Regions from separate parts of the Serratia sp. MMO-28 genome, predicted to be linked through region 3. Evidence: predicted binding sites of a transcription regulator. Region 3 holds the regulator's gene; each other region holds the start of a gene.
The links. The regulator LexA, encoded in region 3, represses DNA repair genes until DNA is damaged. The targets are predictions, from matches to a motif close to TNCTGTATGTACATACAGNA.
Positions count from the first base shown of each region.

Region 1 (3,488 bases), on a different contig from region 3:
CCAAGCGTTACACCTTTATCTGGGGCATGGTGGGTGAAAACCAGGTCTTTGGTGATATGGACCACGTGGCTACCGGCGATCTGCGCTAACCCCCTTCAGCAATCATCGGCGCAGCGTATTTCGCTGTGCCACAAGAGAATGCAATCATGATTTTGAACTCCTTTGATCTCAAAGGCAAAGTAGCGCTAATCACCGGCTGTAATACCGGTTTAGGCCAGGGAATGGCGGTGGGTTTAGCTCAGGCCGGTTGCGACATTATCGGCGTCAACCGCAGCGATCCGCATGAGACGATCGCTAAAGTAACCCAGCTCGGGCGCCGTTTCCTCAATCTGAAAGCCGATCTTGGCAAGATTGATGCCATTCCTGCCTTGTTGGAGGACGCCGTTCGCGAATGCGGCAAGGTTGATATTCTGGTCAATAACGCGGGCATTATCCGGCGCGAAGACGCACTCAGCTTCAGCGAAAAAGACTGGGATGCCGTGATGGACGTCAACATCAAAACCCTGTTCTTTATGGCGCAGGCCGTGGCGAAGCAGTTCGTCAGCCAAGGGAACGGCGGCAAAATCATTAATATCGCCTCGATGCTCTCTTTCCAGGGGGGCATCCGTGTGCCCTCCTATACCGCCTCGAAAAGCGCCGTGTTGGGCATTACCCGCCTGTTGGCAAACGAATGGGCGCACTATGGTATCAACGTGAATGCGATCGCCCCTGGCTATATGGCCACCAACAACACTCAGCAACTGCGCACTAACGAAGAGCGTAATCAGCAAATCCTGGAGCGTATCCCCGCCGGGCGTTGGGGTACACCGGAAGACATTATGGGGCCGATCGTGTTTCTGGCCTCTGCCGCCTCTGACTATGTGAATGGTTATACCGTTGCGGTGGACGGTGGTTGGCTGGCACGCTGAACGCAGGTCTCAATACATTCACCAAGGCCCTGCATCCAGGGCCTGTTTATTGACTCAACTCATTGTAATACGCCGGAAAATAAACAATCAGTTACACGGTAACATCTTCCGCAACTGTAAAAAAAACCATATACTGGATAAATTAACAGTTTAGTAACCGGAATAACAACAGCATGACCGCGGAAGGACATCTTATTTTCTCTGTTGCCTGTGCGATCTTCGCCAAAAAGGCAGAGGTCACGCCCGAACTGGCCAACGGTGACTGGTGGCATATTATTCCTGCTGCCTTGCTGACATCGTTATTGCCAGATATCGACCACCCCAAATCTGTGCTAGGCCAGCGTCTGCGCTGGATCTCGATCCCAATGTCACGCGCTTTCGGCCATCGCGGCTTCACGCATAGCCTGCTGGCGATCCTCGGCGGTATGATGCTGTTCCGCTTAGACGTCCCCCAGGGTTGGCTAATCCCTATTGATGTACTGCACGCGATGATCATCGGCTATTTCAGCCATTTATTGGCCGACATGCTGACCCCCGCAGGTGTACCACTGTTGTGGCCCTGCCGCTGGCGTTTCGGCCTGCCGCTGCTGAACTCGCAGAAAGGTAATCAACTGGAACGCGTCCTGTGCTTGTGCTTGGTGGCTTTTGCTCTCTATTGGCAGGGGGGATATACCTTTCCCGTGCAGTCATATTTTGAACAAATAAAAAATATTCGATTGTGATCACCAAACCCCGGTGATTTTCTGTTCTTTACGTGTATAGATTAAACAAATTCGCACTGAAAGTTATATTCCATTCCATTTGGATATAAGTGAGCTTTCTCGCAAACTGTTACGATATTTACATTGCTATACCTCGATGGGTAGCACCTTTAGACTATAAAAAGATGATTGGAGAGATGGGATGAATCTACCGCTCGTATTAAACGTGCTGGTTTTTGTCGCCCTGCTTTTGCTGTTGGCGCAAACCCGCCATACGCAATGGAGCCTGGCGAAGAAAGTGTTGGTCGGTCTGGTGATCGGTGTGATATTTGGTCTGGCACTGCAAGGGGTTTATGGTTCAGATAACCCGGTGCTGAAAGAATCCATCACCTGGTTCAACATTGTCGGTAACGGCTATGTACAACTGCTGCAGATGATCGTGATGCCGCTGGTATTTGCCTCAATCTTGAGCGCGGTAGCCAAACTGCATAATGCCGCTTCTTTAGGCAAAATCAGCGTCCTGACGATTGGCACCCTGCTGTTCACCACGCTGATCGCCGCACTGGTAGGGGTATTCGTCACCAATCTGTTCGGCCTGACAGCCGAAGGCTTGGTGCAAGGTACGCAGGAAAGCGCGCGTCTTTTAGCCATTGAGAACAATTACGTAGGTAAAGTGGCCGATCTGACCGTGCCACAGCTGGTATTGTCATTTATACCGAAAAACCCCTTTGCCGATCTCACCGGTGCCAATCCGACGTCAATTATCAGCGTAGTGATTTTTGCCGCCTTCCTGGGCGTGGCATCTCTGCAACTGCTGAAAGACGATAAAGAAAAAGGCCAACGTGTGCTGGCGGCGATCGACACCCTGCAAGCCTGGGTGATGAAGCTGGTGCGTCTGGTAATGAAGCTCACCCCATACGGTGTGCTGGCGCTGATGACCAAAGTGGTTGCCGGTTCCAACATTCAAGACATCATCAAGCTGGGTAGCTTCGTGGTAGCCTCTTATCTTGGCCTGGCGATTATGTTCGCCGTTCACGCCCTGCTGTTGGCTGTTACCGGGGTTAACCCACTGAAATTCTTCCGCAAGGTGCTGCCAGTTCTGACCTTTGCCTTCACCAGCCGCTCCAGCGCCGCCAGTATTCCGCTGAACGTGGAAGCGCAAACCCGTCGTTTGGGTGTGCCAGAATCCATCGCCAGCTTCTCAGCCTCTTTTGGTGCCACTATCGGCCAGAACGGCTGTGCAGGCCTGTATCCTGCCATGTTAGCGGTGATGGTCGCGCCGACCGTGGGTATTAACCCGTTAGATCCGATGTGGATCGCCACGCTGGTAGGGCTCGTGACTATCAGTTCTGCCGGTGTCGCCGGCGTCGGCGGCGGTGCAACCTTCGCTGCCCTGATTGTTTTACCGGCGATGGGCTTACCGGTAACGCTGGTTGCCCTGCTGATCTCCGTTGAACCCTTGATCGACATGGGCCGTACCGCATTGAACGTCAGCGGAGCGATGACCGCAGGCACCGTTACCAGCCAATTGATGAAGCAGACTGATAAGTCCATCATGGACAGTGAAGACGAAGTGGATCTGGCTCATCGGTAAAGATTTATCGCAGTAACAAAAAAACCGGCGGCATTAAATCAATGCGCCGGTTTTTTATTGCAGTCACACAGGGTAAACGATTAAAACGGGTAGTCGTGATACCCCATCTGCTCTGAAATCAGACGAGCGGCAGTGTGCAACTGTGCCACATAGCCCTCTTTAGCTTCTTCAGAGAAACGAATCGTTGGGAAGGAGATACTCAGGCCGGCGATCACCACACCAAAGCGGTCAAACACCGGAACCGCGATGCAGCGCAGCCCTTCTTCCTGCTCCTCAATATCTTCA
Region 1 covers NZ_JBBCVB010000005.1:93,760-97,247, reverse strand. Annotated here, with positions in the region: gene kduI (5-dehydro-4-deoxy-D-glucuronate isomerase) at 1-89, shown strand, start outside; gene kduD (2-dehydro-3-deoxy-D-gluconate 5-dehydrogenase KduD) at 147-908, shown strand; gene WG891_RS05965 (metal-dependent hydrolase) at 1,082-1,630, shown strand; gene WG891_RS05960 (L-cystine transporter) at 1,812-3,203, shown strand; gene kdgR (DNA-binding transcriptional regulator KdgR) at 3,284-3,488, opposite strand, start outside.
Region 1: a site for LexA is predicted at 1,040-1,059, ahead of WG891_RS05965 (metal-dependent hydrolase). Genes of this name have one in related genera too.

Region 2 (3,488 bases), on a different contig from region 3:
CGCCGTTCACACAGGCATACTTATGAAATCGCAATAAACTGCTCGCGCAGTTGATGAATCTCGTCACGCACCGCAGCCGCCTGTTCGAACTCCAGGTTTTGCGCATGAGAATACATCTGGCCTTCCAACTCGCGGATTTTCTGCTCCAGCGCTTTTGGTGTGAGGTGCTGGTAGCGAGCCGCGCTTTCCGCCGCCTTGCCTTTCCCTTTGTGTTTGCCGCGTGAACTCGGCTGCCCCAGTTGCATAATATCGGCAACCTTCTTGTTCAGCCCCTGCGGGACAATACCGTTGGCTTCGTTATGCGCCTGCTGCTTGGCACGGCGGCGTTCGGTTTCCCCTATCGCCTTGGCCATGGAGTCGGTAATGCGGTCACCGTACAGAATCGCCTTGCCGTTGAGGTTACGCGCCGCACGGCCAATGGTCTGAATAAGCGAGCGTTCCGAACGCAGGAAGCCTTCTTTGTCTGCGTCCAGGATCGCCACCAGCGACACTTCCGGCATATCCAGCCCTTCCCGCAGCAGGTTGATCCCCACCAGCACGTCGAACTCGCCAAGGCGTAAATCACGGATGATTTCGACACGCTCTACGGTGTCGATATCGGAGTGCAGATAACGCACCCGTTCACCGTGTTCCTCAAGGTATTCCGTCAGGTCTTCCGCCATCCGCTTGGTCAGCGTCGTCACCAGCACGCGTTCGTTGATCGCCACCCGCTTGCGGATCTCGGAAAGCAGATCGTCAACCTGGGTAGCAACCGGGCGGACCTCCACTTCCGGATCCAGCAGCCCGGTTGGGCGCACCACCTGATCGATAATATCGCCACCGGATTTCTCCAGCTCATATTTGCCCGGCGTAGCGGAGACGTAGATGGTTTGCGGTGCCAGCGCTTCAAACTCTTCAAAGCGCATCGGCCGGTTATCCAGCGCCGAAGGCAGGCGGAAGCCGTATTCCACCAGCGTTTCTTTACGCGAGCGGTCGCCTTTGAACATCCCGCCGATCTGCGGGATGGTAACGTGCGATTCATCCACCACCAGCAGGCCATCGGCGGGCAGATAGTCAAACAGCGTCGGCGGCGGCTCGCCCTCGCCGCGCCCGGAGAGATAGCGTGAGTAGTTTTCGATACCCGAGCAATAACCCAGTTCGTTCATCATCTCCAGATCAAACTGGGTACGCTGCGTCAGCCGCTGCTCTTCCAACAGCTTATTGTTGGCCAGCAGCACTTTACGCCGCTGCTCCAGTTCCACCTTGATCTCTTCCATCGCCTGCAGGATGCGTTCCCGCGGTGTGACATAGTGGGATTTCGGGTAGATGGTGAAACGCTGCACCACCTGCTCGATCTGGCCGGTGAGCGGATCAAACAGCGACAGGCGTTCCACTTCCTCATCGAACAGTTCAACGCGCAGCGCCAGCTCGTCCGACTCCGCCGGGAAGATGTCGATCACTTCCCCGCGCACGCGGAAGGTGGCGCGCTGGAAAGCCTGATCGTTGCGGGTATATTGCAGCTCGGCCAGGCGGCGCAGGATCGAGCGCTGATCGATGATCATGCCTTTGGTCAGGTGCAGCATCATCTTCAGGTAGAGATCGGGATCGCCCAAACCGTAGATGGCGGAAACCGAAGCCACTACCACCACATCACGCCGCTCAAGCAGCGCCTTGGTGGCCGAAAGACGCATCTGCTCGATATGCTCGTTCACCGAGGCATCTTTCTCGATAAAGGTATCAGAACTCGGAACGTAGGCTTCTGGTTGGTAGTAATCGTAGTAGGAGACAAAATATTCCACCGCATTCTCGGGAAAGAACTCTTTCATCTCGCCGTAAAGCTGTGCCGCCAGGGTTTTGTTCGGCGCCAACACCATGGTTGGCCGGTTGAGATCGGCGATCACGTTGGCGATGGTAAACGTCTTGCCCGATCCGGTCACCCCCAGCAGGGTCTGGTGAGCCAAACCATCTTCCAGCCCCATTTCCAGTTTGCGGATAGCTTCTGGCTGATCGCCAGCCGGGGCAAAATCCGAGTGCAGTTTGAAAATTTTGCTCATATATACCCTAAATCATTCAAGTGGCAGGAAGGCGGCGGGGAAGTGCCTACTGGCAACGGCTCCTAAGTATGGGAAACCCTAACGATCTGCGCCAGCGCTTATGATACTGGATATAAAACCAGCTTCAAGCGGATTTGTCGCTTTAACGTGCGTTAACGCGCCAGCAGCGCACCGGCAGGGTTACAGTAGGGTGACATTTTTATTGTCAACCGCCATTTTATCCCCAGACTCGCGCAATAATTAACATTTCGATGGCATTCCGGCCAAAAATGATGCACCGAGCATCAGACGGCTATGGGTTTGCTTGATTTTAGTTAACTTATTGATAGTTATTGGTTTTAAAAAAAAGACGAGAATGCGGACAACGCGGACACAACCCGCGCCCGCTCTCTGTTTAGGCCGCTTTTCTAAGTATCATGCACAAGGTTATCCACAGGAATAGTGGATAACTCACACCACCCCACGGGGGGCGGGAGTTACAGAAAGAACGCTTTTCTCGTTAAAACGTCGCCTAAGGCGATTTTTTAGTTATTTTTTCACAAAAATATGGCTTTGGTTATGACAATTAATACTAAAAGGATCCGCACTCAGGAACTTATTTTCCGCTCTGTTCACTGCGGAACCCTTTGCTGCCATAAGCCGCTTGGCCACTTGCACCATTTGCTATCAACGTCGCACCACAAAAGTGCAAGCGGGCACTCAGTTCGTCAGGCTTCTTTCTCACCGCCACCGCCTGGCGCCCCACCAGCGCCACCTCGGCAATTAACAAAAAAATAACATCCTTCTTTTGCGCTAAGCTCCTAAAGTTGGCCTGGGAATTGCTCAATTCTTTCACACACCGCGCCACCACTCCCGATGCTGGCAGGAGCGCTAACGGAAAAATCATCGACTGCACGCGGTGAGAAAATCGACATTGGCATCTAAAATAGGCAATAGCAGCAATAAGCCGCCAATAGCGGCCATTTTCAGCTATCTTGCCTGGGCTTTTACCCCCCTATTCGGGCACATTGCATGGCATTTTGTTCTGGAGATCACCACACTTGGGAGAGAAACCGCTGACATCGCCGGAGGGGATCACCCCATCCACCAGTGAACACGCCTCTTTGGGGAGAATGCCAAATGCTAAGTTTACGCGCAGTGAATCAATACTATGGGCATCACCATACGTTGTGGGATGTGAGCCTCGAACTGCCACGCGGGCAATGCACCACTCTGCTGGGCCGCAACGGCGTGGGTAAAACTACGCTGGTCAACTGCATTATGGGGCACCTGCCGATTGTCAGCGGTAGCATGACCTGGCAATTGGCCGATGAACCTCCACAGAATCTGTTGCAGCAGCCGATGGAAAAGCGGGCGGCGCTGGGTATCAGTTACGTACCGCAGGGGCGGCAAATCTTTTCGCAACTGAGCGTGGAAGAAAACCTCCAGATAGCCCTCCTGGCCGGGCGCGACAGA
Region 2 covers NZ_JBBCVB010000007.1:158,721-162,208, reverse strand. Annotated here, with positions in the region: gene uvrB (excinuclease ABC subunit UvrB) at 21-2,033, opposite strand; gene WG891_RS08490 (hypothetical protein) at 2,629-2,868, opposite strand; gene WG891_RS08485 (ABC transporter ATP-binding protein) at 3,153-3,488, shown strand, end outside.
Region 2: a site for LexA is predicted at 2,138-2,157, ahead of uvrB (excinuclease ABC subunit UvrB). Genes of this name have one in related genera too.

Region 3 (3,488 bases):
GTTAACGAGGCAAAACACAGCTGCAGTAATAACGAACGCAGCATAATGTCGCGATTAAGCGCCAGCAAACGGCGCAGATTACCGCACCAGGCCCGACGCAACATCGCCAGCGAAATCCCGCGTATTCTCAGCACCCGCCACGATAGCCACAGGCCCAGCACCAGCGTGACATACTCGGCAACCGCCGTGGCTGCCGCCGCGCCCTGCACATTCCAGCCCAATCCCATCACCAGCCAGATATCCAGCACAATATTCAGCAGGTTACCGACGATCAGCAAAATCACCGGGGCCCGCACATACTGCACGCCCAATAACCAGCCAAGCAGCACCATGTTAGCCAGTGCCGCCGGTGCACTCAGCCAGCGGATCTCCAAAAACAACCGCGCCTGCGCCAAGACGGCCTTGTCGCCCCCGACAATCTGCAACGCCAATGTGATCAATGGCTCACGCAGCAGCACAATCACCAATCCGGCCACCAGCGCCAGCAACAGCGGTTGCATCAAGGCCTTGGCCAGCCGTTGCGGATCCTGAGCGCCCAGCGCCTGCGCAGCCAGCCCGGTGGTGCTCATACGCAGGAACAGCAACATCATGAACAGGAAACTGGTTGCCATGGAGCCCACGGCTACCCCGCCGAGATAGGTCGGGCTATCAAGATGGCCGATAACGGCAGTATCCACCAGGCCAAGCAAGGGAACGGTGATATTGGAGAAGATCATCGGCAACGCCAGGCGCCACAAGGCTTTATCGGTATCGCTGGTAAAAGCAGAGATCAGGCGCATAGTGAAATGTTCCCGTAGCCGTGCGGTGATGGGCGTTTAGAAAAGATATCGCCCCAGAGCTGGAGCGATGTAGATATACCCTTCATACTTCAAGTTGCTTGGGTGTTGACTGCCTTCACTCACCCCAGTCACTTACTTGAGTAAGCTCCTGGGGATTCATTCAGTTGCCGCCTACAAGCAACTTGAATTATTTTGGGTATATAGAGTATCAATCAGAACAATAACGTTTAGATCCAGTCACCGTTGCGGATCACGCCCACGGCTAAACCTTCAATGGTGAAATTCTGTTGGCGCAGATCGACCACGATCGGCTGGAAATCGCTGTTTTCCGGCAGCAGCTCAACCACGTTACCGTGCTTTTTCAGGCGTTTGACCGTGACTTCATCTTCGATACGTGCCACCACGACCTGGCCGTTACGCACGTCCTGGGTTTTATGCACCGCCAGCAGATCGCCGTCAAGAATACCGATATCACGCATCGACATGCCGTTAACACGCAGCAGAAAATCAGCGTTAGGCTTGAACAAGGAGGGATCGACCTTGTAGTGCCCTTCAATATGTTGCTCGGCCAGCAAAGGTTCACCGGCGGCCACGCGGCCGATCAGAGGTAACCCTTCTTCATCTTCCATCAGCAAGCGGATACCGCGCGAAGCACCGGAGACAATCTCGATCACCCCTTTGCGGGCCAGCGCTTTCAAATGCTCTTCTGCAGCATTAGGCGAACGAAATCCCAGACGCATGGCGATCTCGGCACGTGTTGGTGGCATGCCCGTTTGCGCAATATGATCGCGAATCAGGTCGTAGACCTCTTGCTGTCTGGTAGTTAGTGCTTTCATTCCGCCCCCTGTTTGTTTATACAGTCTTGCTGTGAGTATATACAGGTAAGCCGGGATTGGGAACCGAAGAATAAATAAAAATCAGGGATTAGCGAAGCAGTTCGCAACATTATGCCCCTTTTCAACTGAAATGCTGCCAAAGCACCGAGCCCCAGACGAGCAGCGCCAGCACAATCGTCAGTGAGACCGCCGCCGAACCCATGTCTTTTGCCCGGCCCGAGAGTTCATGGTAATCCGTTCCCACTCGATCGACGAGGGCCTCAATGGCGCTGTTGAGGAGTTCGATAATCATCACCAGCAGGACCGAACCGATCAATAAAATGCGCGCTATCGCACCCACATCCAGCCAAATCGCCAGTATGATGGCCACCACGGCCGCGACTGATTCCTGGCGGAATGCGGCTTCGTTCTGCCAGGCCGCAGTTAAACCTTTGTATGAATAGCCTGCCGCCTTGATAATACGTGCCAGGCCGGTTGCTTTATTTGCCATATAAAAGACACCTTTCTCAAAGGTAATATACCCATAGTCTTTCAAGCCGCAGCCAAGCGGCAACTTGCAATCCATAGGGTATAATTTAACTATATGTTTCCAGAGGTCCCCGCGCCTCGGGAAATCCCAACGCCACAGATCTGCTACCCGGTTTCTGGTATGCTTGCGGCGCATTGCTAACAAGAGGCTTTATGTTGTTATGTTAGGTTGGCGTAAAATATATTATAAATTATTGAATTTACCACTGAAAATGTTGGTAAGAAGCAAGGTTATCCCTTCAGATCCGGTCACGGAGTTAGGGTTGGATCCCTCACGACCAATTTTGTATGTTCTACCTTACAATTCCAAGGCAGATTTGCTCACCTTGCGCACCCAGTGCCTGGCGCAGGATCTGCCCGATCCCCTTAACTCGCTGGAGATCGACGGCACCGTTCTGCCAAGCCACGTGTTTATTCATGAAGGCCCGCGCGTATTCCGCTATTACACGCCAAAAGAAGAATCGGTAAAACTGTTCCACGACTATCTGGATCTGCACCGCAGCAACCCGGATCTCGACATTCAGATGCTCCCGGTATCGGTGATGTTTGGCCGCTCACCCGGGCGTGAAGGGCATGGAACACCGCATCTGCGCCTGCTAAACGGCGTACAGAAATTCTTCGCCATCCTGTGGTTAGGGCGTGACAGTTTTGTCCGCTTCTCCAATACCGTTTCCCTGCGGCGGATGGCCACCGAGCACGGTACCGATAAAACCATCGCGCAAAAGCTGGCTCGCGTGGCGCGGATGCACTTCTCACGCCAGCGTTTGGCCGCCGTGGGGCCAAGCCTGCCAGCCCGGCAGGATCTGTTCAACAAATTGCTGGCCTCCAAGGCGATTGAGAAAGCGGTCGAAGACGAAGCGCGCAGTAAAAAGATCTCTCACGAGAAAGCCCAGCAAAATGCGATCGCCCTGATGGAAGAGATTGCAGCCGATTTCTCCTATGAGGCCGTGCGCCTTTCCGATCGCGTGCTGAGCTGGACCTGGAACCGGCTGTATCAAGGCATCAACGTCACTAAAGCCGAGCGAGTGCGCCAACTGGCACAGGACGGCCACGAGATCGTCTACGTACCCTGCCACCGCAGCCACATGGACTACCTGTTGCTGTCTTATGTGCTCTACCATCAGGGGCTGGTGCCGCCGCATATCGCTGCAGGCATCAACCTCAACTTCTGGCCAGCCGGACCGATCTTCCGCCGTCTGGGGGCGTTCTTTATCCGCCGTACCTTCAAGGGCAACAAGCTCTACTCCACCGTGTTCCGTGAATATCTCGGCGAGCTCTTCACCCGTGGCTATTCGGTGGAATACTTTGTGGAGGGCGGCCGTTCGCGCACCGGGCGCTTGCTGGA
Region 3 covers NZ_JBBCVB010000028.1:31,382-34,869, forward strand. Annotated here, with positions in the region: gene dinF (MATE family efflux transporter DinF) at 1-779, opposite strand, end outside; gene lexA (transcriptional repressor LexA) at 1,007-1,615, opposite strand; gene WG891_RS21310 (diacylglycerol kinase) at 1,737-2,105, opposite strand; gene plsB (glycerol-3-phosphate 1-O-acyltransferase PlsB) at 2,305-3,488, shown strand, end outside.

Region 4 (3,488 bases), on a different contig from region 3:
GGGTTTTTTACTAGAAGAGGTAAACTTAGCCCTGAGGCTGAGATACCACTTCTTTGATGCCTTTAACTTCGATCTCTACGCGACGATCTGGAGCCAGACATGCGATCTGTGCTGGGGTAGCACGGCCAGAACGGTAACCACAGGTGTCACCGGTAACTGGGTTAGCTTTGCCCATACCACGAGCGGTGATCTTGTCTGCTGGGATACCTTTAGAGATCAGGTAGTCCACAACGCTGCGTGCGCGTTGCTCAGACAGACGCAGGTTAGCTTCAGCAGAACCTACTGCATCGGTGAAGCCAACAACCACTACTGAACCGTCTTTAGGATCCAGTGAGCTCAGCTGGGTGTACAGTTCGTCCAGAGCGTGCTGGCCTTCTGGCTTCAGAGTATATTTGCCGAAGTTGAACAGAACACCAGAAGACAGGGTGAATTTCTTGGTTTCAACAACTGGAGCTGGGGCTGGAGCTGGAGCAACGACTGGAGCTGCAACTTCATCCTGACCAAAGCGGTAGGAAACACCTACGCTCAACATGGCGTTGTCTGGACGAGCACCAACGGTACCTTTATCACCAATGTTGTTAGTCCACTGGTAATCCAGGCGGGTAGCCCAGTTCTGGGTCAGAGCGTATTCAACACCTACTGCGGCCAGAGGAGAAACGCCAGTATCGTGAGCGCTGATACGATCGCCAGTTGCACCGTAGTAAGCAGTAGAATCTGCACGCCAAACCATACCACCCAGACGAGTGTAAACGTCCAGATCGTTCATGATTGGGTAGCTGAGTTTAGTTGTCAGCTGGATGCCCTGAGCTTTGAAAGCACCATTGTTTACGCTGCCTTTGTAAGGCATGCGGCCAAGCCAGTCATAACCCATTTCAAAACCGAGGTATTGGTTCGCTTGATAACCTACAAACGCGCCTGTACCCAGTTGAGTTCTGTGGGTTGGACCATTGCCGATAGTGCTGTCAAAGCCATTACCGTCGAATCCAGTGTCATAATACTTGGACCAGCCCAGTTTTGCGCCGGTGTACCAGGTGTTATCTTTTGGGGCGGCTTGCGCTACGGTAGCGAAACCTGCCAGTGCCACTGCTAATGCGATAGCTGTCTTTTTCATTTTGCGCCTCGTTATCATCCAAATAGGCAATGAGCTTTAAAGCTGCTTTAAGCCCTTGGTTTAAATTCATTCGCCTAGGTTTGTGCCCTCGTTTGTTACTCTGCCAGTTTTTCTGACGTTATAGAGCAACCTTGGCGATGTAAAGTCTACAACGTGGCGCGAAAGTTACAAGTGTGATGTGATAAAGCTCTAAAAAAAAACATGGAATTGGACATATTCGCTAACATATTACAACCCAAAAAACGGCTTTTTTTTACACAAAAATAGGTGTGAAACCCCAGCCTACCTCGCTTCGTCCATGATCCCATTGGAGTTCCCTTTGAGGGGGTAAAGGCCGGTGGGAAAAATCCTAAATTTACTTAATGATACAAAGTAGAGTGAATTTTTAGCGTAGAACAGTGTCTGTGTGGAACATCTGTGTCACATTGCGGGCGCATGATAAACCCATAAGCGTTACCCAACTCTGCAGCCTGGCTTAATTTCAGGCGATCTTCCTCTGTCAGTTCTGGCAGCCATCCCAGTACAACACTGTAATTACCGGTCAGTAAAGCTCTCTCCATTGCGTCAACGGTGTTCATAGGGTTGATTTGATTCAGTTGTACGATTTTATTCACGGGCAACCGGGCCTGCTGTAGCCACTGCCGGCTGAGTTTCTGCTGTGGGGTAAGCCACAGCAACCAGCGCTGTTGCATGCCTAATTGCTGCAGCAATGGAACCAGAAGCTGTACCACTGCGGGTTGATGTTCGTTGTAAACCAGTTCACTGATGAGGCCATTGCCATTGCGAGGCGTTTTTATCGCCTTGTCTGTTGCCAGAGAGGCATGGCTGAGATGGGGTTGGTAGAGTGATTGAGTACGCATGAAGTATCCCGCCCGTAGTGTTACTGTATGTATATACAGTATAGCTATCCAAACATAAGATCAACCCAAATTTTCGTGACGCTTCGCATATTTGCGATTCTTTTTTATACACCTTGATTTTGTGATTGGCACTGAAGGGGATAATGCGTATTTTCCCTAATTAGTTGTTCCCGTTACGTTTATTTCATTGATGTGACGAATAATTATACCTGATGGATTTCAATAACGAGGCCGGTGGCAAGCGTCCTGGCATGTTGAAAGACATGGGTAAGGCCATTACTCGCTCAAGGAGGTTTTAATGAAAGGCAGATCCGCAGGAAGGGTCGCACAGGCAAAACTCTGCTTTGCTGCATTGGGGAAAATTACCACACGCTCACAATTTGGTGGATATGGCTTGCTGGCCGACGGCACTATGTTTGCCGTTATAGCCGAGGGAGAACTGTACTTACGCGCTACCGAAAGTTTGGAACCAATATTCCGTGGGCGTGGCATGGTGAATATGACCTATCTCAAGCGCGGGGCACCAATGACCATGCGTTATTACTGGGTCGATGAATCTTTATGGCAGGAAAACCGAGAGCTGTTGTCACTTGCCTGGCAGGTGGTGTGCGAAACACGTAAAGAGATCACGTTCAAGACTCGCAGCAACGGTCGTCTGAAAGAGTTGCCGAATATTGATGTCTCGATGGAACGCTTGCTGTGGCGGGCTGGTATACAGAACATTTATGAACTGCGCTTACTGGGGGCTAGGCGCAGCTACCTCAAATTGTTGCAGCAACAGCCAACCCTTAGCGTGAAGGTTCTGATAGCGCTAGCGGGAGCAATGGCAGGCTATCATCACGCTGCATTGCCCAGCACGCAGAGGGAGGCGTTGCTCGAATGGTTCGAAGAAACCATAGTGCCTCCCTGTCTGGAGCCACGTTTAGCGAAAAGGCCTAGCTTTGCGCTCTTTAATGAATGATTAATCTGCTTTACCGATCTGCGCGTTGAGTGCCGTCAGTTCAGGGAGCAGTTCAAGCACTAATCCAATTTGTTGCAACACCAGTTGTTCTTCACTTTCTGGTTCAGGGGTCAACAGTCCAATACGTAGGGAAAGTCTCTCCAAGGCCTGCGTGATACGTTGATGGTCTTGTGCATCCTGGTGCAATGCGCCATCAACATAACATACGGCATCATTGAGCAAATCCAGTACGGCGGAATTATTCAGGCGCTTGCGGTGTGCGCCAAGTGCGGAAATATAGCTCAACAAGGTATGGTTGAGGCATAACAGCCGGAAAGCGGCATCCTGCAGGGTCTTATCCGCGTTGGGATCGGCAGACATGTTAGAGATCACCGAAGCCAGCTCAGCATCGCTGTTGTGCGCATCCCGGCGGGCGATGCGGTAAGGTAGGCTGTTATCCTTACCCTGATGATATTGCACCAGAATCGCATCAAGATAACGGCAGTTGGCATTGAGCGTTTTGCTCACCACGGCGGGCAACTGGCGGAACTTCCAGTCTGGCCAGATAAAACTCACT
Region 4 covers NZ_JBBCVB010000021.1:90,437-93,924, forward strand. Annotated here, with positions in the region: gene ompA (porin OmpA) at 26-1,111, opposite strand; gene sulA (SOS-induced cell division inhibitor SulA) at 1,471-1,971, opposite strand; gene WG891_RS18405 (TfoX/Sxy family DNA transformation protein) at 2,270-2,932, shown strand; gene yccS (YccS family putative transporter) at 2,933-3,488, opposite strand, start outside.
Region 4: a site for LexA is predicted at 1,993-2,012, ahead of sulA (SOS-induced cell division inhibitor SulA). Genes of this name have one in related genera too.